Regions from separate parts of the Photobacterium sp. S4TG1 genome, predicted to be linked through region 1. Evidence: predicted binding sites of a transcription regulator. Region 1 holds the regulator's gene; each other region holds the start of a gene.

Region 1 (10,311 bases):
TTCTGCAATTAATGGTGCTGATAACCCCGCGTTTAAATACAGGCCTTTGACATCAATAACACCATGACGTGCAGCACTCGCATTACCTGCACGTTTAGAGAGTGTCAGATAGTGATATTTGCCTGTTTGTGCGTTATGCAGTGTTTCCAGTGCTGGCGTTGCTGAACCTAACACTATTGGAATATTTTCTTTATTGGCTCGCATTACGGCTAGATCGCGAGCATGGTAACGTAAACTATCTTGTTGCTTGTATGAAGCATCATGCTCTTCATCAACAATGATAATGCCAAGATTAGCAAAGGGCGTAAACAGTGCTGAACGGGTGCCAATAATGATCCCTGCCTGATTATCTCGCCCTGCCAACCATGCTGCCATGCGTTCGCTATCGTTTAAGCCTGAATGTACGGTTTCTAATGGCACATTAAAACGGCGCTTAAAACGATTGATTGTTTGTGGCGTTAGGCCAATTTCTGGCACTAAAATTAACGCCTGTTTACCCGCCGCTAAAATGGGTTCAAGTAAATTAAGATAAACCTCGGTTTTACCCGAGCCTGTAACGCCATCAAGTAGATAACAGCCAAATTCTGGATTGCTGTTAACCGTTGCAATTGCTAACGCTTGCTCTTCGTTTAAACGCGGTTTCTGCTCTGTAATCTCAAATTGTGGTTGCCACTGACGTTGCTGCGGTTGATGTTGTTGTTCGCTAATCCAGCCTTTTTGCTCAATAGTTTTGAGGGTGGAGCTGCTGACCTCATGAGTGAGTAAACTTTCGTGGCTGAGTGGACCATTACGTAATAGATTTAGGATTTGCGCTTGTTTAGGCGCACGTTTTAAACCATTTAACGGCTGCTCTCGACCCGTTTCAGTAAGGTGCCAGTACTTTAATGGTGCGGTTGATGCTTCTCGACCTTTACGCAGTAATGTTGGCATCGCATTGGCTAGAGCGTCACCTAAAGGGTATTGATAATAGCTACTGGCCCATTTTAATAAGCTAAATAGTGATGGTTGCCATAAAGGTTGCTCGTCCAATACTTGCTGAATAGGTTTTAGCTGTTGAATGGGAAAATCAGAATCATGTCCAATAGCAACCACAATCCCAACTAATCGTTGTCGACCAAAAGGCACCAGCACACGCCCACCGATAACAGGGGTAGTGTTGGGCTTGATGAGATAGTCAAAAGTTTTATCTAGTGGGACAGGTAAAGCAACGCGTGCTATTGGGTGGGTCATATTTTATCGCTTTAATTGAGCTTGTACTAAATAGTAACAGATCGTGTGATATGGGATAAGTACTGCTATGTTGCAACCATTATTTACTGTTTTGGTGATCAATAAAAGAGCGATAAAAAAACAGTGTCTGAGTTGATCTCTGGAGAATGATTGATTACTATACGCCGCCTGATTTGTCGTAAATTTACGACAGACTATTTTATTAACCACGTGTGGTGCCCGGCTTTGGATCGGGAGAGCGACACGGCCTTAACTTGAGGTTTCCCCATGAAACAAGGTATCCACCCAGAATACAAAGCAGTAAACGCACGTTGTTCTTGCGGCAACACTTTCGTATTTAATTCTACTATGAGCAAAGACGTTAACCTTGACGTATGCGATAAGTGTCACCCATTCTACACTGGTAAGCAACGTCAAGTTAGCTCTGGCGGTCGTGTGGACAAATTCAACAAGCGTTTCGGTGCGCTTTCTAGCAAGTAATTATTTGCCAGATGAATTTAAAAAAAAGGGATGCGCAAGCATCCCTTTTTTTATGGCTGAGATTTATCGCTATAAAAAAACCAGCATAAGTGCTGGTTTTTTGCTATTTCATGTCCATATTATTCATTAATATCTTCGTAGCTGATACCCATAGCTTCCATCAATGCTTTAGCTTCTGCGGGGAGATCATCGGGGTGATCTTTACGAATATCATCATCAGTAGGTAATGGTTGTCCAGTGTAGGCGTGTAGGAAAGCCTCACAGAGTAATTCACTGTTGGTAGCGTGGCGCAGGTTATTGACCTGACGACGAGTACGTTCATCAGTAAGAATTTTAAGAACCTTTAATGGAATAGACACTGTAATTTTTTTTACTTGTTCATTTTTCTTACCGTGTTCTGCATAAGGGCTAATATATTCGCCATTCCACTTTGCCATGTTTTACCTTCTCAGCGATGTTTAATTAATGATGATAACAATGTCGCGACGACGGTTGTTAGTACATAGTCATGATAGGCGGCGATATTACGTGAACATCACTGATTTGTCCTCTACAGTGATAGACAACAGTTGCTAGATCACGACTATTTTTTTCAATTACTAAATTTTAGCGGGATTTACCGCTATAAGCAAAGACATATAGACGTCTAGAGGTGTTGACGTCTTGTTTTGATGTGGTTAAGGTTGTTAACAGCCACCATTATTTATTTACAGGGTTCACCCCCTTATAACAAGGAACGTTATTATGAGTGATAAGCAGCCTGCGACTATTGCCGTTCGAACCGGTATTGACGTTGATTCACAATATAATGCTGTTGTGCCTCCAATCTATTTAACGTCCACCTACAGTTTTCCAGCATTAGGTGAGTTACCGCAATATGATTATTCCCGTTCAGGTAATCCAACTCGTAACACACTAGCTGATGCTCTCAGTGACATGGAAGGCGGTGCGGGTGGTGTCGTCACCAATTGTGGTACTGCTGCGATGAATTTATTGGTGTCTGCGGTTTTAGGTCCTGATGATTTATTGATTGCTCCTCATGATTGTTATGGCGGAAGCTACCGTTTATTTAATACTCGTGCTCAAAAAGGTGACTTTAAAGTTCTGTTTATAGATCAATCAGATCCAGAAGCCTTAGCTGCTGCATTGGCACAAAAACCAGCGCTATTATGGCTTGAGACTCCCTCAAACCCTTTAGTGCGCGTGATTGATATTACTGCGATCTGCCAACAAGCACAGGCGGTTGGTTGCCAAGTTGCCGTTGATAACACTTTCCTGTCGCCCTTATTACAACAGCCATTATCGCTTGGTGCTGATTTTGTAGTGCATTCAACAACCAAATACATTAATGGCCACTCTGATGTTGTCGGGGGTGTTTTAATTGCTAAAGACCAAGCTGCGGCTGAAAATCTCAGTTGGTGGGCTAATTGTATTGGGGCAACTGGAGCACCATTTGATGCCTATTTGACACTACGTGGATTACGTACTTTAGCGCCACGAATGAGAATGCATGAAGAAAATGGTGCGGCAGTGCTGGCTTATTTACAACAACAATCGCTGGTTGGCACTATTTATCATCCAAGTTTACTTACCCATCCAGGGCATGAGATTGCTAAACGTCAGCAGCGTGGTTTTGGTTCAATGATGAGTTTTGAATTTGCTGGAAGTTATCAGCAACTGGAATTATTTGTTAAAAAACTGCAATTATTCTCACTAGCAGAATCATTGGGGGGAACGGAAAGTTTAATTGCTCATCCTGCTTCAATGACTCATCGTGCAATGACTGATGAAGCACAACGAGCGGCAGGGATCTCTACGTCTTTGTTGCGGTTATCGGTAGGTTTAGAAGACCCACAAGATTTGATTGCTGATCTTAAACAGGCGTTTGCTATTGCAAAGGAGGGCTGCTGATGAAAAAAGATCTGCGCCAATTACATAAATTTGGTGGAAGTAGCCTTGCCGATGCTGAGTGTTATCGCCGTGTCGCTGATATTTTACAATCGTACTCTAATAGCACCGATTTAGTGGTGGTATCGGCGGCAGGAAAAACGACGAATCAATTGTTGTTATGGTTAGAGCTATTAGCTACCGATGGCCGCCAAGCCCATGAAACTTTATTATCAATCAGATTATTTCAGCAGCAATTGATCAGTGAGTTACTTGAGGCTAAATATGCAGAGCCATTACAACAGCAGCTATTTTCGGAGCTGGCGTTAATTGCTCAGTGGGGACAGTCACCAATGACGACCGAGGTTACAAATGCGGTTTTAGGTCATGGTGAATTATGGTCAGCACGTTTATTAAGTGCACTACTTAATCAATCACAATTAGCCGCGACAGCCATTGATTCTCGATTATTTTTACGAGCCGACCATGCAGTGCAACCGGAAGTCAATAAAGCTTTATCTGAACCTTTATTGGATCAACTTATCGTACAATATCAGCAGCAGCGATTAGTGATCACTGGTTTTATGGCTGCAAATCAACATCAGCAAACGGTGTTATTAGGCCGTAATGGCTCTGACTATTCCGCTACGATCATCGGTGCTTTAGCTAAAGTAGATCGAGTCACAATTTGGAGTGATGTCGCGGGGGTTTATAGTGCCGATCCTCGTAAAGTCAGCAATGCTTGCCTGTTGCCCTTATTGCGATTAGATGAGGCTAATGAATTAGCACGTCTTGCCGCACCAGTTTTACATAGTCGAACGTTACAACCTGTCGCACAAAGTTGTCTCGATTTAACCTTACGTTGTAGTCACCAACCGGAATCAGGCTCGACGCGGGTTGAGCGAGTATTAGCATCTGGTCGCGGGGCTAAAATTATTTCATCACTTAATGATGTGTGTTTAATTGAGCTTGATGTGCCGCAAGGAATGACAGTGGCACATATTCAACATGACGTGCAGTTATTATTGGATCGAGCACAATTACAGCCATTGGCTCAAACCATGGATAAAGGGAAGCGGCGCATTATTTTGGCCTATACCCAAGAAATGGTAAATAGCGTGCTGAGGTTATTGCAAGATAGCGGTGTTGCGGCTGAGCTTCGATTACGAGAAGGTTTTTCAATGGTTGCCGCTGTTGGTGCTGGCGTATTGAATAATCCGAATCATTGCCATGGTTTCTATCAGCAACTTAAAGGCTTACCCGTTGAATTTATGACGGAGGCTGAGTCAGGTTTAAGTTTAGTGGCTGTGTTGCTCGATATTGAAACGGATGCGTTAGTTAATGATATCCATCAAGCGTTATTTCAAGCGCAAAAAAGTGTGGGTATTGTGTTATGCGGCAAAGGCAATATCGGTAAGCATTGGTTAGGGTTGTTTAATCGTGAAAAAGCAGCATTAGAGCTACGACATGGAATGCTATTTAATTTAATCGGTATTGTTGGTCAGCATAAATGTTGGATTAATAGTACAGGCATTGCGCCTCAGACAGCGTTAGCGCAGTTTCATGATCAAGCGATAGATTATCAATTACCGCACTTATTATCTCAATTAGCTGCGGTTGATTATGATGATGTGGTTGTGATTGATGTAACCGCAAGTTATCAGCTGGCGGCATTATACCCACGTATTGCTGCAAGTGGATTACATCTTATTTCTGCGAATAAAATAGCCGGTTCTGCGACGACGATAGAGTATCAAGCGGTTATTGATGCGTTTGCTAAAAGTAGCCGTTATTGGCTGTATAACGCGACGGTTGGTGCGGGGTTACCCATTAATCATACCGTACGTGATCTGCGAGAAAGTGGCGATCGTATTTTAGCTATCTCTGGTATTTTTTCTGGCACGTTATCATGGTTATTTCAACAGTTTGATGGTAGTCAGCCATTTTCTGAATTGCTTGAACAAGCGTGGCAGCAGGGGTTAACTGAGCCCGATCCTCGTCACGATCTGGATGGCAGTGATGTGATGCGTAAGCTGGTTATCTTAGCACGTGAATCGGGGTTTGAAATCGACCCACAGCAAGTGGAGGTTGAATCATTGGTTCCTGCTTGCTTACGTGAATTAACGGTTGATGCCTTTTTTGAGCAGGCATCTGAACTCGATGTGGTGTTAGCGAAAAAATTAGCACGAGCGGCACGTGAAGATAAAGTACTACGCTATGTAGCACGTTTAGATCGTCATGGTAAAGCGTATGTTGGATTAGAAGCATTACCCCATGAGCATGCATTAGCAAACTTATTGCCTTGTGATAATATTTTTGCGATAGAAAGTCAGTGGTATCGTGAGAACCCATTAGTGATTCGAGGTCCTGGGGCTGGACGAGATGTGACTGCGGGGGCGTTAATTTCTGATATTAATCGCTTAGCGACAATGTTGTAGCCATGATTATATAAGATAAGTTGCAATAAAAAGCCACAGTTCAAACTGAACTGCGGCTTTATTTTTGATACTGACTTAGTTAATAGCAACTGCGCTATTTTCACTGTCCATATCTTTCAGTTCAGCTAGTACTTCTTCTGCCCATAATATCCATGCTTGGCGGTTGTGAAGGCCGCGGCGCAAGGTTAAACGGTCGAGACGTTGTTGACGATCCATGTTTTTGTAATCGCTAAAATGAATTTGCTCTAGTTCTTGATAATGACCCATTAAAATGTGTGATTCATCAATTAAAGCTTCAAGTTGCTGCTGCATTGGTAATGAATTGTGAACACCACAAATCAGCAGTTTTGCAGAAAATTCATCGCGGGTAGTTGGATTACGTGCAGGTTCTTGGAACCACTCAAATAATGCCTTGCGACCAAGATCGGTAATAGAATATACCTTACGATCAGGTTTACCATCTTGCGGTTCAAGACGGCAAGTTACTTGATCGTTAGTCGCCATTTTATTGAGTTCACGATACACCTGCTGGTGGCTCGCTTTCCAAAAATAACCGATACTGTGTGAAAATTCTTTGGTTATATCGTAACCAGTCGCTTCGCGAGTGCTAAGCACCGTTAAAATTACATGTGGTAGTGACATCTCTTCTATCCGTTAAATATATAAAATAAAAAACACAATAGGGCTTAGATTATGTAACGCTTCAAATGACGTTTTTAATTTATAATCGTGCTATTGCACTGCCTAATTGCGGTCGCATAGAATATCATTAATTGACTCAATATCGATACTTCTAGTTCAATTATCTGTTACTGAGGCGTTTCAATTTATTATCTTGTGAACTGTCACTAAACTAATTTAGCGCTAAAAAAATAATAATTTGATTGAAATATATTCATCTTTTCTCATATTGATACTTTTCTATCTTAGTCTTTATAAGCAATACAATGCTGTATCATAGTTGAGAATTAACAGTATATTTTAACAACATTGTAAATAACGATTAAAAAAAAAGGCTATCCGAAGATAGCCTTATGGTTATTTATCGAGGGTTAGCCTGTATTACGCATACCGGTTGCAATACCCGCAATAGTGACCATTAATGCTTCTTCAAGCTCTTTTGGTAATTCGCTTTGTTGGCGAGTACGGTAAAGTAATTCGGCCTGAAGCATATTAAGTGGCTCAACATAAATATTACGTAGACGAATAGACTCAGCACCCCATGGGTCTTGCTGCATCAAATGGTCATTATTTTCAACGGTTAATACTGCTTTAATATCTTGTACTAACTGTGAGCGTAATTGTTTACCAAGTGGCCATAAAGCTTCATCGGTTAAACGTTGATCATAGTATTCTGTAATGCCAAGGCTGGTTTTGCTGTACACCATTTCAAGCATACCTAGACGAGTCGAGAAGAATGGCCATTCGCGGCACATTTCTTCTAGTTGTGCCGTATCACCATTATTAATTGAGTGTTGAATTGCTTCACCTGCACCTAACCATGCGGGTAATAAGAGACGGTTTTGGCTCCAAGCAAAAATCCATGGAATTGCACGTAAACTTTCAACACCACCATTAGGGTTACGTTTTGCAGGACGAGAACCTAATGGTAACTTACCCAATTCAGATTCTGGCGTTGCGGCACGGAAATAAGGAATAAACTCCGGCGTATTACGGACTACGTTGCGGTACGACTCACATGAAACATGAGAAAGCTGGTCCATAATATGGCGCCATTCTTGTTTCGGTGCCGGTGGTGGAAGTAAGTTTGCTTCTAACGTCGCACTTGCATAAAGGCTGAGGCTATTGATTGCAACTTCAGGTAAGCCAAGCTTAAAGCGAATCATCTCACCTTGTTCTGTTACGCGTAAACCGCCTTTTAGGCTGCGTGGTGGTTGAGATAATAAAGCGGCATGTGCAGGAGCACCGCCACGGCCAATACTACCGCCACGACCATGGAATAGGGTAATTTCAACTTCTGCTTTTTCACAGACATCGACCAGTTTCTCCATTGCACTGTATTGTGCCCAACCAGCAGACATAACACCGGCATCTTTGGCGGAATCAGAGTAACCAATCATCACCATTTGGTGGTTTTGAATAAAGCCACGGTACCAGTCAATGTTAAGCAGTTGCTCAATAACATCAGCACCGTTATTTAAGTCTTCAAGTGTTTCAAATAATGGACACACATCCATTCGGAATGGACAACCTGCTTCTTGTAGCAATAAGTGAACGGCTAATACATCAGAGGCTGTACGTGCCATTGAAATAACATAGGCACCCAATGCTTCACGTGGTTGTTCTGCAATCGCTTTACAGGTTTCAAGTACTTCTTTAACGTCTGCTGATGGTTCCCAATTACGTGGAAGCAATGGACGCTTAGATGATAACTCACGGACCAAGAATGCGATCTTATCTTGCTCACACCACTGACTGTAATCACCTAAACCAAGGTGACGAGTTAACTCTGAAATAACATTTTCATGACGTGTGCTTTCTTGACGAATATCCAGTTTAACCAGATGGACACCAAAACATTTGATACGACGTAATGAGTCAAGTAATAAACCGTCAGCAATAATAGCCATACCACATTGATGTAATGACTGGTAACACGCATACAATGGATCCCATAGCTCAGCAACATCATTAATAATGTGCTTAGAAAGGGGGGCGTTACCATTGATTTGTGCTTCTAAGCTGTCACGCGTAACAATCAGCTTGGTACGCAATTGTTTTAAAATTGCACGGTAAGGTTCATGCTCTTCACCTGCAAGTTCACGCACTTCATTATTACATTGAATCATTGATAATTCATTGATCAATTCTTGAACATCGCCAAGGTAAAGTTCGGCGGCTTTCCAACGAGAAAGACGTAAAACTTCATGGGTAACATTTGAGGTAACAAATGGGTTACCATCGCGATCGCCGCCCATCCATGATGAGAATGTTACTGGCGCGGCATCTAATGGTAATTTTTTATCTAAATGTTGCTGTAGCTTTTCATCAAACAAGCGTACAAATTCTGGTACTGCTTGCCATAATGAATTTTCAACCACGGCATAACCCCATTTTGCTTCATCAATTGGGGTTGGACGTTGTTGGCGAATAACATCGGAATACCATGCTTGAGCAATCAGTTGTTCTAAGCGTTGTTCAACTCGCGCGCGTTCTGCGGTTGATAGTTCGCTTAATTCTAATTGTGATAAACATTTATTAATCTGTACCAATTTATGGATCATGGTACGACGTGCAATCTCAGTTGGGTGAGCGGTAAGAACCAAATCAATATTTAATTCATTAATTGCTACTAAAGAATCTGCAGGGTTAACATCATGCTGGACTAATTTAGTAAACAACTCATCGAGCGCATCTGGGCTACACAATGTTGTTTCACGTTGGCGTGAAACCGTATGGTATTGCTCGGCAATATTGGTGAGATTAAGGAATTGACTAAAAGCTCGAGCTACAGGAAGTAATTGATCATCTGGTAGGTTTTGTAATTCAGCAATCAGTTTCTCGCGGTCATCTTGATTACCTGTGCCTGCTGATTTAGAAAGTTTGCGAATCGTTTCAACTTTTTCTAAGAGTTCATCACCGCAAGCTGTTTTGATCGTATTACCCAGCAAATGGCCAAGCATACTGACATTACTTGTTAACGCACTGTATTTCTCGTTCATATCGTATCCATCTCGTAATTTTGTTACATCCAATTTAACCTTTACCCCACAATCTAGCCGTGAAGTTAGTAACAGGTCAACAGAGATTGTATTTATCGCCAATAAAAACTATCGATATTGATTTTGGTCATAATCTTGATTGAATTTTGTAATTTTGTTTCATTCTTGCCTGTGTTAGCCCACATTTATTGTTCATTATTAACAAGATAAAGCAAAAAATCGCCACTTAAAGAATGGGTTCTGTTATGGTTTAATGTTGTAAAAGTTAATGAAAAGCTAATAAAATATATTTTTTTATCGTTACGCTATTGACAGTATGTAATTTAACCAGTAAACATATTAATTCAAATTTATGAATAAATAGTGTTGGCTGTTTATTTATCCTCGAGCAACGGAACGCTCAGGGTTTATTGTTCAATGCAGGAAGTTATTATCATGAACCAAATCTATACATCTGCCTTTATCTCCCTTCGACGACGCTAAGTCTTTTGCCTTAGGTGCTTTTACGTGCCTTTTCTATGCTGTTTACAGCACACCTCCGTTAGCCGTTATGACAATTATCTCTACTTATGCCATAGCTCCAATTATTTGAT
Region 2 (10,311 bases), on a different contig from region 1:
GGTGTGGGTGATTGCGTTAACATGTTGCAATACTCAACCTATTCAGTGATTTCACCTGAAGGTTGTGCATCAATTCTATGGCGTGACGCTGATAAAGCGCCTCAAGCTGCTGAAGCGATGGGTCTAACAGCACCTCGTTTAAAAGAGCTTGAGCTAATCGATAATATTATCGAAGAGCCATTAGGTGGCGCACATCGTAATATGCCGTTAATGGCAAATACACTAAAAGCACAAATTAAAGCGACATTAGAAGAGTTAGATCAGCTAGATACTGAAGAACTACTTGAACGTCGTTATCAGCGTTTAATGAGCTACGGTTACTGTTAATCGTTGCTATTTTGCGCTTTAAGAAGGTCAGCATAAATGCTGGCCTTTTTTTATATTTTTATGTTGGCCAATGCTGTTTGTTGGTGTTGGTTAATGTATTGCTGGTATAGACTAAGAAATCTGTTTTTAGAAGATATAAGCCAATGTTGTATTCTCATTTTTGTCATCAAATACTTGCAAATCCACCTGTAACTAAGCGATTAGTGTTGGCATTAAGTGGCGGGTTAGATTCACGGGTCATGCTAGATTTATTGGCGCGTTTTATTGATCAACATCGTGATTATCGAGCCCATGCGGTATATGTTCATCATGGATTGAGTACTAATGCTGATACGTGGGCGCAGCAATGTGTCTCATGGGCGTTAGCAAGTGGTATTGATTGTGATATTGAGCGCGTAGTTTGTGAATTAGGTGGTGGTGCCAGTGTTGAACAAGCGGCGCGAGATGCGCGTTATAAAGCATTATCTCGTCATATATCAGCAGGTGATAGTTTGCTAACAGCGCAACATGCTGATGATCAAATTGAAACGGTATTATTAGCCTTAAAGCGGGGGAGTGGACCTGCAGGTTTGGCAGCAATGCCTGTATTAACCTCATTCGCAGCAGGATTACATTTACGACCGTTATTAACCATCAGCCGCGCAGCTATTGAAGCTTATGGCACCCAGCATCAGTTGCAATGGGTTGAAGATGAAAGTAATCAAGACCAACGTTATGATCGTAATTTTATTCGCCATCAAATAACACCACTGCTAAATGAACGCTGGCCAGGAATTCGTAAAGCGGTCAGTCGTAGTGCGCATTTATGTGGTGAACAAGAAGGTTTATTAGAAGAGTTATTAAGTTATCAGCTCCAACAAGCACTACAAGCTGATGGTAGTTTATATATTGCGGAAAATATCAGTGCTCGTTTAGGAATGGCCTTGATTCGACAATGGTTAAAACAACAGGCTGTGATCATGCCATCATTGGCACAGCTTGAACAAATCTGGTTTAACTTAGTTCAAGCAAAAATCGATGCTAATCCGCAAGTGTGTTGGCAGCAGTATCAAGTTCGTCGTTATCAGCAACAGTTGTATTTATTAGAGCAATGGCCAGATATCAGTGATTGGCAACAAGAATTGATCATTAACCAACGATGTCAGTTACCGCAAGCATTAGGAACTGTATGCTTGCTGCAGCAAACTCAAGCTGGATTACGCTTGCCTTATACCGATGAGGTGGTATCGGTTAGGTTTGACTATTTAGGTCCAGAGATAAAACCACAAGGACGCAGCGGTAAGCGTAAGTTTAAAAAATTACTTCAAGAATATCAGGTGCCGAGTTGGTTGCGTCGTCGTACACCAATGCTGTTTTATGGCGAGCAGTTAGTCGCTATGGCTGGAGTATTTATGGTTGATGAATTTATTGCACCTGTGACCGCAACGACGACTGTGCAGTTTTCATGGCAACGGTCATAAGTATTCCATTTAATTATCGGCACTATCAGTACAACAACGCATATGTTAATTTTTTTAACATATGCGTTTGTTTAATAAATATTTATTCAGATAGGTATTCTTTTGTTGCTAAAATATTCGATGCGCATTATTGTACTAGTTCACTGATACATAATAGTCGTTAATGAAGGACAGAATATGAGTAAACCATCGACACTTGGAGGTGCATGCATTATTGCTAGTGTGTGCGTAGGCGCAGGTATGCTTGGGTTACCAAGTGCTGGTGCTGGTGCATGGACATTATGGACAGTCCTAGCGATCTCAATAACGATGGTGATGATGACATTATCTGGTTGGCTATTACTTGAAGCATTAAAACATTATGATTTTAAAGTGTCATTTAACACCATTACTAAAGATGTGTTGAAAGGCAAAGTGAATGCGATCAATAACCTCTCGCTGTATTTTGTTGGTGGTATTTTGCTTTATGCTTATATTTCTTCATCTGGTATGATTTTTGGTGGTTTATTTGATATTAATGCTAAATTAGCGTCTATCTTGTTTGTGATTGCATCGTCTGTTTTTGTGCTTCATTCCACTCGCGCTGTTGATCGTATCTCAGTATTATTGATCATCTTCATGGCGAGCAGTTTCATTATTGGTATTTCAGGCCTGGCGACTAATATTCAGTTACCAACGCTGCTTGATAGTATGGATTCTCAAACCAGCCTTTCTCCTTATGCTCTTGCCATTTTACCCGTAGCATTAACTTCCTTTGGCTATCACCACTCAGTCAGCACTATGCGTGATTATTACCGTGATGAAAATCGTGCCAAAAACGCTATTTTAGGCGGCACTTTGATTGCATTGACGTTTTATGTGATTTGGGTGGTATGCATTTTTGGTAATTTACCTCGAACACAATTTGGCCCTATTATCGCCGCTGGTGGTAGTGTTGATGCATTAATGACGGCATTGGGTAGCGTTGTCAGCTCTAACAGTGTGAAGCAAGCTTTAAATATTTTCTCGATTGCTGCTGTTGTGTCATCATTTATTGGTGTTGGTTTGGGGGTATTTGATTATTTGGCAGATTTCTTTGGTTTTGAAGACACGAAACAAGGTCGCTTTAAAACATGGGCGGTGACTTTTATTCCACCACTGGTGTTCTCATTATTTGCTCCGTTTGGATTTGTAGCTGCGATTGGTTTAGCGGGTGCTGCTGCGACGATTTGGACCTGTATTATTCCAGCATTGTTAGCTAAAAAACTGCGTCAGCGTCAACCTGAACAACAAGGGTTTGTTGTACCTGGCGGTAATGCTACTGTTTATGCGGTAATAATCTTTGGCGTATTAACTGCGTGTTTCCATTTATTAGCGATGGCTGATGTACTGCCAATATTCAACGGCTAATTGAGTCATTACACCAAAGAAATGTTATTTAATAAGTATAAAAAACGGCACTGATGAGTGCCGTTTTTTTATTTGATGTTTATAAGTCAACGTTAACGAAACTGTTGTACTTCAGGTAAGAAATCAAAGCCACCGGTGGCTAATTTTGCAATTAATTGTTCACGATCGATATCAAAAAATTTGACTAAATCATCGAGGGTATTAAATTCATCGCGGATCTTCATGTTGACGATACTCATCAACATCACAGTATCCATAGTTTCAAATTTTGATAAATCCATTGTTTAGTCCTCGTGATCACTGATCAATAAGTTGGCAGCGGCAAAAGCTGCACGTTCACGTACGTCTAATGGTAATTCAGTATTAGCTGCAATATCATCCAATGTCTTAATTGCACACTTAATTGCCGTGGGAATATAGCCTTGATCACCACTGCCAATTTGAGAGTAAGTCATTCGAATTAGCTCACAACATTGATAAACTTGCATGGTCTTTCCTTTGCCTAAAAATATTCACATAAGATCAGAGTGACGAATCTTATGTGAATATACTGAAGCGGTTATTGAGTTGAATATTATCATAGCTGTGAAAGAGATAAAAAATGTTTGTGATAATTAAGCTATAAAAAAAGCCACCTAAATGGGCAGCTTTTTTAAATTTATATGGTTGTTAATTAAGCCATTTTTTGCTTAAGAAAGTCCATAACATCAGCAGCAATCACGGCTTCTTTAGTACCTGTACGGCGGTTCTTATATTCCATCTCACCATTTTCAAGGCTACGATCGCCAATTACGATAGTGTGAGGAATGCCGATTAATTCCATGTCAGAGAACATCACACCAGGACGTTCTTTACGATCATCAAATAATACTTCGATACCCATTGCAGTAAGATCTGCGTATAGCTTCTCTGCTGCTTCCTGAACGCGCTCTGATTTATGCATATTCATTGGTACGATAGCCACTTGGAAAGGCGCTAGAGCGTCAGGCCAGATGATGCCGTATTTATCATTGTTTTGTTCGATAGCTGATGCCACAACACGTGATACACCAATACCGTAACAACCCATTTCTAGAATTGAACTCTTACCGTTTGAATCAAGTACGCTACAGTTCATCTTATCAGAGTAAGTGGTACCTAATTGGAAGATATGACCAACTTCGATACCACGTTTTAGCATCAACGTACCTTGGCCACATGGGCTTGGATCGCCTTCAACGACGTTACGTAGATCATCAACACGGCCAAGTTCAACGTCACGACCCCAGTTGATACCGATGTTGTGTTTACCGTCAACGTTAGCACCAGCAGCAAAGTCACTCATTACCGCAACACTGTGATCAACGATAAACGGTAGTTCAAGGCCTACAGGACCTAGAGAACCAGCACCAGCACCGATAAGCTCACGCATTTCTTCTTCCGTCGCCATCTCTAATGGAGATGCAACTTCTACAAGGTTTTCTGCTTTGATTTCGTTAAGTTCGTGGTCACCACGGATGATCAATGCCACGATAGGTGCGTCGATTTCATCAGAAGCTTTAACGAATAACGTTTTCACTGTTTTTTCGATAGCAATGCCGTGTTGTTCAACCAATTCTGCAATAGTTTTCGCATTTGGCGTATCAATAATGGTCATTGCTTGTGTTGGTTCAGCACGTTCAACAGCAGGTGCAATAGCTTCTGCTTTTTCGATGTTAGCAGCGTAATCAGATTCAGTAGAGAATGCGATTAAGTCTTCGCCGCTTTCGGCCAGTACGTGGAACTCTTGAGAACCATTACCACCGATTGCGCCTGAGTCAGCTAATACAGGACGGTATTCAAGACCCATACGGTCAAAAGCTTTACAGTAAGCAGCATGCATAGTATCGAAAGACTTTTGTAAGCCGTCTTTATCGATATCAAAGCTGTAAGCATCCATCATGCAGAATTCACGTGCACGCATTACGCCAAAACGTGGGCGACGTTCATCACGGAATTTAGTCTGAATTTGGTATAAATTAAGTGGCAGTTGCTTGTATGAGCTTACTTCGTTACGTACAAGACTAGTGATCACTTCTTCTGCTGTTGGGCTTAGTACAAACGGACGGAAATGACGGTCAGTAAAGCGAAGTAGTTCAGGACCCATCTTTTCAGAGCGGCCAGTCTCTTCCCATAGTTCAAACGGCTGAACAACGGGCATCAAAGTTTCGATTGCGCCTGCATTGTCGATTTCTTGGCGAACGATGTTTTCGACTTTACGCAGCACACGCAGACCTGTAGGTAGCCAGGTATATAGACCTGAAGCTAACTTACGGATCATACCTGCACGTAGCATTAGTTGGTGACTAATGACTTCTGCGTCGTTTGGAGTCTCCTTCAGGGTAGAAAGAAGATATTTACTGGTACGCATTGATGGTATCCGTTATTGATAAAAGGAAAGAGAAGGAACTGATGTTCCACCCGTCAGTATCATGACGATAGCCCTTTATATTACCAGTCTCGGCGCTATTCGCCAAAGATAACTACATAAGATCTATTATTGATTAATAGTATCGATACTAATTACCGTAACAATGGGCTCAGTCACCATAAAATGAATGTTAAAATTAAATAAATTTACCGCATAAACTTTATTGTCAGTTTTGCCTTTTTTATAGGCTGGGCGTGGATCTTGAGCTAAGACTTCTGTGATCACAGCGCGATGATAATCGGCTTGTTTGCCACGTAATTGTTGTTGAGCATGCTCACTAAATTGAACATCGAATATTGGTGGTTGTTCAGAGGCAAAACCACCTAAGGCATTGGGTAAGCTGTCTGAATAGGGAATATAAGGCTTAATATCAACAATCGGTGTACCGTCAACTAAGTCGGTTCCTCCTACATCAATGATCACTTGGCCATTATGATGTCGTACTCCTTTTAATTTAACGGCTGACATTCCAATACCATTGGGACGAAAAGTAGCGCGACTTGCAAAAACACCAATTCGCTCATTACCGCCAAGACGCGGAGGACGTACTGTTGGCCGCCAACCCGCCTTTAAATTTTGGTCAAATAAAAATAATAACCATACATGGCTAAATTGTTCGATGCCACGCACCGCTTCTAGGGAGTTAGCTTCACCTTGTAAAATAACTTCGCAGCGAGCACTGGGGACGAGTCCTGGTTGACGAGGGACTGCAAACTTTTCTTTATAAGGAGAGTGGACGATACCGATAGGTTCAATGCTATAAGCCATCAAATTAAGCCAATGTTAAGCTGAAGATAATGAATCAATATAACATAAAAAGCAGGCACTAAGGCCTGCTCTTCAATGATGTATTGCTAATTGGTGCGATTACCAGCCTTTAACCGCGCCGCCTTTAAAGATAGTCTGAGCTGAATTATAAACTTCATCTGACTGATAAGCTTGAATGAACTTTTGTACATTTTCAGCATTAACGTTATCTTCACGAGCGACAATAATATTAACGTAAGGCGACTGTTTGTCTTCTACGAAAAGACCATCTTTTTCAGGTGTTAAGTTTAAGCTACTAGCGTAAGTATTATTAATTACGGCTAATGCAACATCATCTAAAGAACGTGGTAATTGCGCGGCTTCTAATTCTACGATTTTAAGATTTTTAGGATTATTCACAATATCTAGCACTGTTGCGGTTAAACCTGTATTTGGTTTTAGTGTAATTAGACCTTGTTGTTGTAATAATAATAATGAACGACCAAGGTTAGTGGGATCATTGGGTACTGCAATTTGATCACCATCTTTTAATTCATCCAGTGCTTTAATCTTATTTGAATAGCCTGCAATAGGGTATACAAACGTATTGCCAGCAATCGCAAACTTATAACCACGATCTTTAATTTGTTGATCTAAATATGGCTTATGCTGAAAAGCATTAGCGTCAATAGAGCCTTCTGCTAATGCCGCATTAGGTGAGACATAATCTGTAAAAGTAACTAATTCAACATCAAGCCCATATTTATCTTTGGCTTGTTTAGCAGCAACTTCTGCCACTTGTTCTTCAGCTCCCGCCATGACACCAATTTTTACTTTACTGTTATCAATGGGGGTTTCTTGCTCACTACAGCCTGTTAATGTGATAGCTGCCGCAACGCCAGCAATGGCAAAAAGGTGTTTAAGATTGAACGCCATAGTATTACTCCTTAAATGGGCTTTCCTTGATGATATAAATAATCTTTTGCTACTAACGGTGATCGACACGTTTTACTAAGTGATCACCAATTGATTGAATAAGTTGAACTAAAATAACGAGCATAATGACGGTGATAGCCATGACGGTGCCATCAAAACGCTGATAACCATAACGAATACCGACATCACCCAAGCCTCCGCCTCCAACGGTTCCCGCCATGGCGGAATAACTAATTAAAGTCACTAAAGTAATGGTGATCGCATTAATAATGCCGGGTAAAGCTTCTGGTAATAATACCTTGGCGATAATTTGCATCGGGGTTGCACCCATAGCTTGTGCCGCTTCTATTAGTCCTGTTGGAATTTCTAATAACGCCCCTTCAACTAAACGCGCGATGAAGGGAATTGCACCGACTGTTAGTGGCACAATGGCGGCAGCGGTACCAATAGAACTGCCAACTACAAATCGCGTAAAAGGGATTATGGCGACTAATAAAATAATAAACGGAATTGAACGGCCAATATTAACCACAATACCTAGAATTTTATTTAAAACAGGGTTTTGCCATAAGCCATTTATTTTAGTGAGATGTAATGTCACACCAAGAGGAATGCCAATAATAAAGCCAATTAACCCTGACACCAGCACCATGGTTAACGTTTGCCCTAATGCTTCGATAAGTAATTCAGTCAGGCGCTGATTGCTCTGCCACCATGTTGTTATTGAATCAAGCGACATAACCTAGTACCTCGACATTTAATTTGTGATCACGTAAAAACCTAATAGCGTTATCAATGGCAGTTTGAGTACCAAAGAATTCGGCGAGCATTAATCCAAACTTAACCCCTCCTGCATAATCCATATTTGAACTAAGAATACTGATATCAAGATTAAACTCGCGTGCAACTTGGCTAATTAATGGTGCATCGACAGAGTCTCCAGTAAATTCCAGTCTAATAAGGGGATAACTTCCTTTTACTGAGGTTGGTGTCATTCTTAATTGATAATCTTCAGGAATCGACAAATCTAACGTTGAGCGAATAAACGCTTTGGCTAATTCGGTTTTCGGGTGTGCAAAAATGTCGCCGACAAGGCCTTGTTCGACCAATTCACCACCGCCAATAATCGCAACTTGATGACAGATACGTTTAACCACATCCATTTCATGAGTAATCAATAAAATAGTTAAGTTAAGTTGCTGATTAATTTTACGTAATAAAGCCAGTATTGATTGCGTTGTTGCGGGATCAAGTGCGCTGGTGGCTTCATCACACAATAAAACTTTGGGATCAGATGCTAAAGCTCTTGCGATAGCTACCCGTTGTTTTTGACCACCACTTAAGTTTGATGGATAGCTATTACGTTTATCTTCTAGACCGACTAATGATAGTAGCTGAGTGACCTTAGTATTTATTTCTGGTTTTGAAATACCAGCAAGCTCTAACGGTAGTGCAATATTGGCAAAAACTGTGCGTGATGAAAGCAAATTAAAATGCTGAAAAATCATACCAATTTTACGACGAGCTAAAGTTAATTCATTAGATGAAAGGGTGGTTAAATCAATACCATCAACAATAACATTACCTGTTGTTGGCTTTTCTAATAAATTCACACATCGAATTAGTGTACTCTTTCCTGCTCCTGATGAGCCAATCACACCGAAAATTGTTCCCTGTTCTATGGTGAGATTAATATCTTTTAGCGCATTGATTGCTTTCTCACCTTGATAGAACACTTTATTGACTTGTTTTATTTCTATCATTGAACTTCCTGATTAATTAGATGCAATCCATCATGTGCAAATAGTGCTATATTGCATTTATTGTTAACAATTGGTTGTATCAGTTAAAATAGATCAACTGCTGTTAAGCTGATGCTATTTCCAATCGCTTTTTAAGTCAATAGCTATTTTTACGTCTAGACGTCTAAATGGTCGTAGGGTTTATTACAGTACTCTGTTCATGGCTAATCAGTCTTGTGGATGTGATAACTAATACTTTTCAATACCAACTCGTGACATAATCAAACCAATATCTAATTGTTGAGGGCTTTCTTTTGGCCAAACCAGCTGTCTTTATTGATCGTGATGGCGTAATAAACGTTGATCGCGGCTATGTACATACTGTTGATGATTTTGAATACATTGATGGTGTTTTTGATGCATGTAAAAGATTCAAAGAAATGGGTTACTTACTTGTTTTAGTTACTAATCAATCTGGTATTGCTCGTGGTATCTTCAGCGAAGATGAGTTTATTTCTTTGACTGAATGGATGGATTGGAATTTCGAAGATCAAGATATTGAATTTGATGGTATTTACTATTGCCCACACCATGCAACGGAAGGCAAAGGTGAATATTTACAAGATTGTGATTGTCGTAAACCAAATCCAGGCATGTTTATCTCGGCGCAAAGTCATTTAAATATTGATATGTCAAAATCAGTAATGATTGGTGATAAAGCTGATGATATGAAAGCAGCGATAGCGGCAGATGTTGCTTTTAAAGTATTAGTACGTACAGGTAAAGCGATCACTGAAGAAGGTGAAGCATTAGCTGATGCTGTATTAGACAGCGTTAAGAATGTACCAGCATGGCTCGCTGAAAACGCGTAATTGTTCATGATATAAAGCAGTAGGTGATCTACTGCTTTTATTTTAGAGGTTATCAATTATAGCGTTGCGTCTTCTCTTTCTACTTCCTACTCATTGTGAAACACCACATCTTGTTTATCCTCTCTAGCTTATTTACAGCTTCTTTTTATTTTATTGCTGCTTTAATTTTCACTTCATCACTATTTAACGACTATTAAGATGCTATTTAGATACAAGATTAAATGTAGTTATTATTAATTTTTGATTAAAAAATGGATGCAATATGAATTTTTGAACAAAAATAAAGCGGTTGATTGTTTTGGTATAAAAAAACTATTGTCAGCTTCAAAAATCTCCCTATAATGCGACCTCACTGACACGGACAACGGCGCAAGTGGTTACCGAAAGTC
Region 3 (10,311 bases), on a different contig from region 1:
TTTTTTCATTTCTAGCTTTATAATATTTTATTCCTTTTGCTATTAATCCTTTCTTATTATTTCATTTATCTATTAAAAGCATATTTGATTATCGGCGAGATTATTGGATTTTACTTGCACCAATATTGTTTTTTCTATAGTTTTAGTTAGATATCTAGACGGCTAAAGCTATTTTGGGGTAAGGAGAAAACCAAAGTGCCAATTAAAATACCAGATCGTTTACCTGCAACAGATATTTTAAGAAGTGAAAATATCTTTGTCATGACGGAAGCTCGTGCTGCTAGTCAGGGTATTCGACCGCTGAAAGTGTTGTTACTGAATTTGATGCCAAAGAAAATTGAGACTGAGACTCAGTTTTTACGTTTACTTTCTAATAGTCCATTACAAGTGGATGTTGAGTTATTACGGATTGATAACCGACCAACAAAAAATACTCCTCAAGAACATTTAGATACCTTTTATCGTCAATTTGAAATGGTGAAAGACCGTAATTTTGATGGTTTGATTGTGACAGGTGCACCACTAGGGTTAGTGCAGTTTGAAGATGTACTGTATTGGGAAGAAATTCAGCTGATTATGAATTGGGCTAAGGATCATGTGACCTCAACATTGTTTGTCTGTTGGGCTGCTCAAGCTGGATTGAAGTTGTTGTATGATTTACCTAAGCGAACACGTAAAGAAAAATTGTCAGGGGTTTATCATCATCGCATTCATGATTGTCACCATCCTGTATTACGTGGTTTTGATGATACTTTTTTTGCACCTCATTCTCGTTATGCTGATTTTTCTGCAGATTATTTAAGTAAGCATACTGACTTAGATATTTTAGCGACATCAGATCAAGCAGGTGTTTATTTAGCTGCAACCAAAGATAAGCGTAATGTATTTGTCACCGGTCATCCTGAATACGATGTTGACACATTGCATCATGAGTATGTTCGTGACAGTGAACAGGGAATGGAACCACCGATTCCTATTAATTATTATCCTAATGATGATGTTAACTGCACACCTGTTGCGAGTTGGCGTAGTCATGGCCATTTGCTATTTAGTAATTGGCTTAATTATTGCGTTTACCAACAAACCCCTTACGATTTGGCACACTTTTCTGAAGCCAGCTTTACCAAAGATTAATAAAAAGGCCAGCTTAATTAGCTGGCCTTTTTGTTATCTATGGGGGGGATAGAAATTAATGTTTATTTTGGCTTTCCCATAGCTTGGCTTTTTCTATTAATGAGGTGATGGTTGAGCCTTGAATCAAAATAGAGAACACCACTACAGAGTAAGTCATGACTAGGATGATTTCTCTCACATCTATATCTTTTGCTGGAATAACAATAACACCCGCAGGTACAGCCATGGCCATCGCCAGTGCTAGACCACCTCGTAAACCACCCCATGTTAGAATTTTAACTGACATTGGATTGTATTGACGGTAACGACTAAAGCCAAGATAAGGTAATTTGACACTTAGATAGCGGCTTAGTAAGACGAGTGGAATCGCAATTGCCATTAGGATCCAGTCTTCTTGGTGAAAGCTAAACTCAAGCATGGTCATACCAATAAGTAAGAATAATAGACCATTTAGAAACTCATCAACCAATTCCCAGAAGTGATCAAGGTGCTCTTCACTTTCTTTTGAAAATCCAATATAACGAGTCCAGTTACCGATCATTATGCCTGAAACTACCATAGCAAGTGGGCCAGAGACATGGATGATTTCGGCAAAAGCATAGCCTGCTGTTGGAATACCGATGGTTAATAGTAATTCCATTGAGTGGTCATTGGTCGAGCAGATAAGGTAATGAAAGATTAAACCGAGAATGAAACCATAAACAATGCCGCCAATTGCTTCTTGTATGAATAATTGGCTCACGCTCAAGACGGTTGGACTTTGATTGCCAAAGGCGATGGTAAATAGCGTCACAAAGATAACTAAACCAAAACCATCATTAAATAATGACTCACCTTCGATTTGGGTCGAAATTCGTCGAGGTGCATTCATTTTTTTAACGATAGCAAGTACAGCAATTGGATCGGTTGGTGAGATCAAAGAACCAAACAGTAAGCAGTATATCAGATCGAGTTGAATCCCCAGTAACTGACAAATACCCCACAAACTAAAGCCAATAAAAAAAGTTGAAAACAGAGTAGACCCTAAAGCTAAAGTGGTGATTTCCCATTTTTGCTCTTTGAGGTGTGGCAGTTTAATACCAAGCCCACCTGCAAAGAGCAAAAATCCTAAAATCCCTTTTAATAAAAAGTCTTCAAAGTTGATTTTTCCCATCTGGGTCGAAGCAATATCTTCAAGATGAAACCAGCCATTATGGCCTGCAAAAATGATAAGTAACGATAAGATAAGTGAACCAGCCGTAATGGCTATGGTGGTTTGCATTTTACCTATCTTACTGTTTATAAAAGCTATTAGCATTGCTGCTGCAGCTAGAAAGCAGAGGGTGTTGTAAACCGACATGCGAAACCTCTAGATTAATTTATTGATTAGATTTAATTGCTTGTGATAGTAAAACCATCAGTTAGTAATGGCTACCGCTTATTAATTTATTTTGTCATTGTACATGTTTAGACGTCTAGATTCCTATTTGAATTGTGATAGGATGTTATCAAGCTGTAATGGATTATAAGGATGTAATGTGGTGTTAAAAAGCAAGGATGTACTGCATAAGCGACTTGAACAGCAGATTTTGATCATTGATGGCGGTATGGGCACCATGATTCAAAGTTATAAGCTTGACGAGCAAGATTACCGTGGCCAACGTTTTAATGATTGGCATGCAGATCTTAAAGGGAATAACGATCTATTAGTATTAACCCAACCACAGCTAATTAAAGATATTCATCTGGAATATTTAGAAGCTGGCGCTGATATTTTAGAAACCAACACCTTCAACGCGACCACCATTGCGATGGCTGACTATGATATGGAAAGCCTCAGTGCCGAAATTAATTTTTCGGCGGCAACCCTTGCTCGTGAGGCGGCGGATGAGTGGACAGCACAAACGCCGAATAAACCCCGATTTGTGGCTGGTGTGCTAGGTCCTACTAACCGTACTTGTTCAATCTCTCCTGATGTGAATGATCCTGGGTTTCGTAATGTTACTTTTGATGAGTTGGTAATTGCTTATAGCGAGTCAACGCATGCGCTTATTAAAGGTGGGGTCGATATTATTTTGATCGAAACTATTTTTGATACGTTGAATGCCAAAGCCTGTGCCTTTGCGGTAACAGGGGTTTTTGACGAGCTTGGTTATGAGCTTCCGGTGATGATTTCAGGTACTATCACAGATGCTTCTGGACGTACTCTTTCAGGTCAAACGACCGAAGCTTTCTATAATTCTTTATGCCATGTAAAGCCGATTTCCTTTGGTTTAAATTGCGCTCTCGGTCCAGATGAATTACGCCAATATGTAGCAGAGTTATCTCGTATATCTGAATATGCGGTTTCTGCTCACCCAAATGCAGGGTTGCCAAATGCATTTGGTGAGTATGATCTTGACGCTGATGAGATGGCTGAACATATAAAAGAATGGGCGCAGCAAGGCTTTTTAAATTTAGTCGGCGGCTGTTGCGGTACGACACCTGAACATATTCGGCAGATGTATCAAGTGACTAAAAATATTAAACCGAGGGTTTTACCTGAGATTAATATTGCCTGTCGATTATCAGGCTTAGAACCACTGACTATTGAAGCTGAAAGTTTATTTATTAACGTTGGAGAGCGAACCAATGTTACTGGCTCTGCACGTTTTAAACGCTTAATTAAAGATGAACTTTATGATGAAGCGTTAGAGGTTGCTCGGCAGCAAGTTGAAGCTGGTGCTCAAATCATTGATATCAACATGGATGAGGGCATGTTGGATGCGAAAGCGGCGATGGTGCGCTTCCTTAATTTGTGTGCGACTGAGCCTGAGATCGCTAAAGTGCCAATTATGGTTGATTCATCAAAGTGGGAGATCATTGAAGCTGGACTGAAATGTGTTCAGGGCAAACCCATAGTTAACTCTATTTCTCTCAAAGAAGGTAAAGAGAATTTTATAGCTCAAGCTAAGTTACTACGTCGTTATGGTGCCGCAGTGATTGTGATGGCTTTTGATGAAGAAGGTCAAGCTGATACACGTGAGCGTAAAATTGAAATTTGTACCAATGCTTATCATATTCTAGTCGATGACGTGGGCTTTCCACCTGAAGATATTATTTTCGATCCCAATATTTTTGCGGTTGCTACGGGTATAGAGGAACACAATAATTACGCGGTTGATTTTATTGAGGCTGTTGCTGATATTAAACGTACTCTACCTCATGCAATGGTTTCGGGTGGAGTATCTAATGTTTCGTTCTCATTTAGAGGTAATAATCCAGTTCGAGAAGCTATCCATGCGGTATTTTTATATTACTGTTTTAAAAATGGCATGGACATGGGGATCGTTAATGCGGGTCAGTTAGCCATTTATGATGATCTGTCTGATGAATTACGTAATGCTGTTGAAGATGTGGTGCTTAATCGGCGTGATGATAGTACCGATCGGTTGCTTGATATTGCCGCTAACTATCGTGATAGCGGTGCGGTTGAAGAAGATCGGACTCAGCAAGAATGGCGTAGCTGGCCAGTTGAAAAGCGTTTAGAACATGCGCTGGTTAAGGGCATTACTGAGTTTATTGTCGAAGATACTGAACTTGCGCGAGCCAATGCAAGCAAGCCATTAGAAGTGATTGAAGGTCCACTAATGGCAGGTATGAATGTCGTTGGAGACTTGTTTGGTGAAGGCAAGATGTTCTTGCCTCAAGTGGTTAAATCCGCTCGCGTTATGAAACAAGCTGTTGCCTATTTAGAACCTTATATCAATGCCGAAAAACAAGCGGGATATACCAACGGTAAAATTTTATTAGCCACAGTAAAAGGCGATGTTCACGATATAGGTAAGAACATTGTTGGAGTCGTACTTCAATGCAATAACTATGAGATTATTGATTTAGGTGTGATGGTATCATGCGATAAAATATTGCAGGTCGCCCAAGAACAAGACGTTGATATTATTGGACTGAGTGGTTTGATTACGCCATCACTTGATGAGATGGTGCATGTTGCCAAAGAAATGCAGCGACGTGGGTTTGAGGTGCCATTATTGATAGGTGGTGCCACCACTTCAAAAGCGCATACTGCAGTGAAGATTGAACAAAATTATCAGCAACCGGTGGTGTATGTCTCTAATGCTTCACGTGCTGTTGGTGTGTGTTCGGCATTATTATCAGAGCACCAGAAGCCAGCATTTGTTGAGCGCTTAGCTGCTGAATATGATGTTGTACGTGAACAGCATGCACGTAAAAAGCCACGAACGCCTCCAATCACCTTAGATCAAGCTCGTGCAAATGCGGTAATGCTTGATTGGGAAAATTATACGCCGCCGCAACCAAAACAAGCGGGTGTGCATACTTTTACCGATTTTCCTGTGGCTAAATTACGTCAATATATCGATTGGACACCCTTTTTTATGACTTGGTCATTGAGTGGTAAATATCCCACCATTTTGCGCCATGAAGTTGTTGGGGTTGAAGCAACCAAGTTATTTAACGACGCTAATAAGATCCTTGATGATATTGAACGTACAGACATGATCAAAGCTAATGGTGTCTGTGGGTTATTTCCTGCTAATAATATTGGTGATGATATTGAAGTGTATACCGATGATACTCGTACTGAAGTACTAACGATATTGCATGGTTTACGCCAACAAACTAAGAAGCCCAAAGGGCCAAATTATTGTTTATCTGACTATATTGCCCCTAAAGAAAGCGGCAAAGCCGATTGGATTGGTGCTTTTGCAGTGACGGGTGGGATTGGTGAATACGATATTGCTGATCAGTTTAAAGCACAAGGTGACGATTATAACGCGATCATGATTCAAGCGGTGGCAGATCGATTAGCAGAAGCGTTTGCTGAGTGTATGCATCAAATGGTACGTAAACAAATCTGGGGTTATGCCGCTGATGAAGATCTTAATAATGACGATTTGATTCGTGAAAAGTACCAAGGTATTCGTCCAGCTCCAGGGTATGCCGCTTGTCCTGAACATACCGAAAAAGGGGCGATTTGGCAGTTATTGGATGCAGAAGCCAATACTGGCATGGTGTTGACCGAAAGTTATGCCATGTGGCCGGGGGCTGCAGTATCTGGTTGGTATTTCTCACACCCTGATGCGCGCTACTTTGCTGTCGCACAGATCCAGCATGATCAGTTAGCGAGTTATGCTGATCGCAAAGGTTGGGATTTGATCGAAGCTGAAAAGTGGCTTGGGCCTAATTTGTAAAATAATCATTAGGTTAAAATAAAAAAGGCGCAAATATTGCGCCTTTTTTTATCTTTTTTCTTATTTGTTCTGATAGTGATTATTCTAAAAGTTGTTGATGCAAGGTTGTTATGACTGATTTAGCATCGGCTTCATTGACTAAAAAGCACAAATTATGTGGACTAGCACCATAACAAATAAGGCGTAAATTATACGCATCAAGAGCACCAAAGATATGCTTGGCGGAGCCTTTGCTGTCACTCATATGATTACCAATTAATGCCACTAACGACAGCCCCTGTTCAATATCAACGCGACACAATTGATTCAGTTGTTCAACGGCAGCTAAGGGTAATGTTGGGGCACCGCCACCTGTATCAGTTTGATCAAGCGTTAACGAAACACTGACTTCTGAGGTGGTTATTAAATCGACCGAGATTTTATGTTCTGCCAAAATACGAAACACTTCGGCCAAAAAACCATAAGCTTGAAACATGTTAAGACTGGTGAGTGTCACCATCGTCTGATTTCCACGCAGTGCTAATGCTCTAAAGAGTGGCGCTTGATTCACGGTTTTTCTGATCCATGTTCCACCTTGTTGCGGCGCTGTTGATGACCCAATAAATACCGGAATCTGGTGGCGAATGGCTGGAACCAGTGTTGATGGATGGAGGATCTTCGCACCAAAATTGGCCATTTCAGAGGCTTCACTAAAGCTGATTTCTTTGATCGGTTTGGCTGCAGCTGTAATACGAGGATCGGTAGTGTACATTCCCGGAACATCGGTCCAGATCTCTAGTGTGGTCGCATCAACGGCTTCTGCAATTAATGCGGCACTATAATCACTGCCGCCTCGCCCCAGTGTGGTGGTATTGCCAAGCTCATCACTGCCAATAAAGCCTTGTGAAACCACAATCTGAGTATCGATAAGTGGCACTAAATGTTGTTGAGCTAATTGACGAATAAGTTCGGGTTGCGGCAATGCTTTACCAAATTGGGTATCAGTACGCATGACATCACGAATATCAAATCGAATCGCAGCAGCATTCATTTCGACTAAAATTTGATTAAAAAGATGGGTTGATAATAGCTCGCCATGACTGACTAATTTGTCAGTAAGTTGTGATGACGATGCTATTGCTGCCTGCGCAGAGGCAGAAGCTATATCATCTAATAGTGTGTAAATAGCACCACTCACTGCGTGTGGATGCTGAAGTTGATCCAGTATCTGTTGGTGAGTTGTGGTTAATTGCTGTAAATGTTGTTGGCGTAAAGTGATATCACTAATACCCTTGGCTAGGGCTACCAGTAAATTGGTCACGCCTGAGCAAGCACTTATTAACACTATTTTGGTGTGTGGATTAGCAATAACTATATTGGCACTGCGACACATTGCGGCATAGTTAGCGACACTGGTGCCACCAAATTTGGCCACAATTACTGGGTTGGTTGTTGCGGTCGAAAGCATGCTCATTACGGTGTTCTCCCTTATATCGTAAATACTGCAAAGTAGACTTTTTGCTTCGGAAGAATTCCCGACGTCCATTGTCGAGGAGGTAATAGGCAGTAACGCTGGTGCGGCTACCCAGAAGCTCCCCATCATAGTCAACCTGACTTAGATGACAGCCTGAGAGATTCAACTCTCATAGCCGATATCATCTGCCCCAAACAGGTGATATCTCGGCGTTACTCTCCCTCACAAAATTGATTTAGGGTTGGGCCCTTCAATTTGGCTACCTAGGTAACGCACCTCTTCTGTCGTGAATAATCACTGTTGTTATTGAATAGGAAATCGCCCTTAGTTGTCAATTGTTAAATGATAATTTCTCGATAGTTAACAAAAAGTAGGTATAACTAACAGGATCTCAGGTCGTTACTTGCAGCTTTGGCATTGCTCTAATACTCTGTAATAACGATTAATCTTTCCATCACCCTATTGATAATAATCATGATTTAATGGAGTTGAATCTATGCCTATCACCAGTTTTATACCGCCTCAAAGAACACTTATGGGGCCGGGGCCCTCTGATATCTATCCACAAGTATTACAAGCATTAAGCCGACCGACAATTGGTCACCTTGATCCGCTATTTATTAAAATGATGGATGAGCTCAAGCAGCTACTACAATATGCATTTCAAACGAAAAATACGTTTACGATTGCGGTGTCAGCGCCAGGTAGTGCGGGTATGGAAGCCTGTTTTGTTAATTTAGTTGAGACAGGAGATAAGGTATTAGTTTGCCGTAATGGTGTATTTGGCGATCGCATGCGAGAGAACGTTGAACGCTGTGGTGGTATTGCCATTATGGTTGATAATGCATGGGGCGAGCCAGTATCTCCAGCTTTGGTTGAACAAGCATTACAGACCGATCCTGATATTAAAATTGTTGCTTTTGTACATGCAGAAACGTCAACTGGCGCATTATCTGATGCAAAAACCTTGGCTGAAATTGCACGAAAGTATGGCTGTTTAACCATTGTTGATGCCGTAACATCTTTAGGCGGCGTACCGTTGCTGGTGGATGAGTGGCAACTTGATGCGGTTTATTCCGGTAGTCAGAAGTGTTTATCTTGTGTTCCCGGATTATCGCCGCTGACGTTTTCCGAGCAAGCTATAAATAAAATTCAGCAGCGTGAAACAGCAGTGCAAAGTTGGTTTTTAGATCAAAGTTTAGTGCTGGGTTATTGGAGTGGTGAAGGTAAACGTAGTTATCATCATACTGCGCCTGTTAATAGTTTATATGCTCTACATGAAGCTTTAGTGTTATTACATAACGAAGGGTTAGAGCAAGCTTGGCAACGGCATCAACGGGCACATCTTGAGTTAAAGGTTGGACTTGAAGCATTAGGAATTGAATTTGTAGTTGCAGAGGCGTATCGGTTACCTCAACTTAATGCGGTTTATATTCCTGAAGGTGTTGATGATGCGGCAGTAAGATCGACGTTATTAGAGCGTTACAATTTGGAAATTGGTGCAGGGTTAGGTACTCTTGCCGGTAAAGCCTGGCGAATTGGATTAATGGGCTATGCTGCGCGCAGTGAAAATGTCGCTTTGTGTCTTAAAGCGCTTGAAAGCACATTAAAATAAGAATGATGTTAGCCATCAATGGTGATAGTGATCGCCATTGATGGTAGTTAACACTTTATTATTTTGCGGCAGAAGTTGTTGCTGCTTTTGAGAGTGTTATTCCAGGAAATAACTGTTGTGCTTCTGCTGTAACTTGTGCGGCTTGAGCTGTCTTATGTTGATGATTATAAGCCAAAATAAGATTTTGATATAACGCTGGTCGTGGCCAAGTATGGGCTTTTTGCTTAGCCCAAATAATATAATCAGTTACTAATTGAGGTTTATTGGTGGCGATTCCGACTTGTAATTGAGTGAGGTGTAAATCCCATTCAAACCGATCCTGCCATGCCCAAGGATTATTTACTTTGACTAAATATTTGATATCAACTGGTTGCGTTGTCTCAAACTTAGTTAGTAACCATCCTGAATATAAGGTGGTTACCATAAAACCAGTCACCATTATCGGTATCGTGATGGCACTGACTTTAAGTGCGAGTATATATTGAGTTTGATAGCGGTGGTATTTAGCGGTGAGATTATCCACCCAGAAGATCAAAATAATAAAAATGATCCAATGGGCGAGTGAGTGATAAAACGGATATTCTAATTGCGTGTGCAATACGATTGGAAAAAATAATCCAACCAACGCTAGCTGAGTACCATTAGGGGCTTTTTTGATACTAATCATGACGGCTAACGCTGCGATGATCAAACCTAATAGCGGTACAATTCCACCTTCTACGGCCCAAAAAAGTAATTCATTATGTGGATGATCTAAACTTGGGATCCCTGCGTGTTGATGTGACGGATCGCGTTGGTGCCACAATGCAGTTTGAGTGATATACGCGACTTCAAATTTACCATAGCCATAACCTGTTAGGGGCTTAGTGGTAAACATTTCATAAGCTTGTGGTATATGTATTTCTCGTGGACTATCTAAT

What was found. Region 1 encodes MetJ, which represses methionine synthesis genes. Its sites were predicted from a motif close to TTAGACNTNTANANGTCTAA; they were not measured.
Region 2: metN (methionine ABC transporter ATP-binding protein MetN) is a predicted target of MetJ. The motif match lies at 9,219-9,238, and genes of this name have one in related genera.
Region 3: metH (methionine synthase) is a predicted target of MetJ. The motif match lies at 2,581-2,600, and genes of this name have one in related genera.

What each region holds. Positions count from the first base shown of each region.
Region 1 is NZ_JAYXUH010000008.1:107,189-117,499, forward strand. It holds gene priA (primosomal protein N') at 1-1,230, opposite strand, end outside; gene rpmE (50S ribosomal protein L31) at 1,498-1,710, shown strand; gene metJ (met regulon transcriptional regulator MetJ) at 1,830-2,147, opposite strand; gene VXS03_RS11530 (O-succinylhomoserine (thiol)-lyase) at 2,455-3,621, shown strand; gene VXS03_RS11535 (bifunctional aspartate kinase/homoserine dehydrogenase II) at 3,621-6,035, shown strand; gene VXS03_RS11540 (PadR family transcriptional regulator) at 6,111-6,677, opposite strand; gene ppc (phosphoenolpyruvate carboxylase) at 7,088-9,718, opposite strand.
Region 2 is NZ_JAYXUH010000019.1:6-10,316, reverse strand. It holds gene accA (acetyl-CoA carboxylase carboxyl transferase subunit alpha) at 1-327, shown strand, start outside; gene tilS (tRNA lysidine(34) synthetase TilS) at 471-1,787, shown strand; gene VXS03_RS17245 (aromatic amino acid transporter) at 1,965-3,176, shown strand; gene VXS03_RS17240 (DUF4250 domain-containing protein) at 3,269-3,457, opposite strand; gene VXS03_RS17235 (YaeP family protein) at 3,461-3,664, opposite strand; gene VXS03_RS17230 (proline--tRNA ligase) at 3,850-5,565, opposite strand; gene tsaA (tRNA (N6-threonylcarbamoyladenosine(37)-N6)-methyltransferase TrmO) at 5,692-6,393, opposite strand; gene VXS03_RS17220 (MetQ/NlpA family lipoprotein) at 6,493-7,308, opposite strand; gene VXS03_RS17215 (methionine ABC transporter permease) at 7,361-8,047, opposite strand; gene metN (methionine ABC transporter ATP-binding protein MetN) at 8,037-9,071, opposite strand; gene gmhB (D-glycero-beta-D-manno-heptose 1,7-bisphosphate 7-phosphatase) at 9,365-9,922, shown strand.
Region 3 is NZ_JAYXUH010000009.1:265-10,575, forward strand. It holds gene metA (homoserine O-acetyltransferase MetA) at 196-1,134, shown strand; gene VXS03_RS11800 (cation:proton antiporter) at 1,190-2,473, opposite strand; gene metH (methionine synthase) at 2,652-6,323, shown strand; gene lysC (lysine-sensitive aspartokinase 3) at 6,403-7,770, opposite strand; lysine riboswitch at 7,884-8,065, opposite strand; gene VXS03_RS11815 (pyridoxal-phosphate-dependent aminotransferase family protein) at 8,273-9,391, shown strand; gene VXS03_RS11820 (PglL family O-oligosaccharyltransferase) at 9,450-10,311, opposite strand, start outside.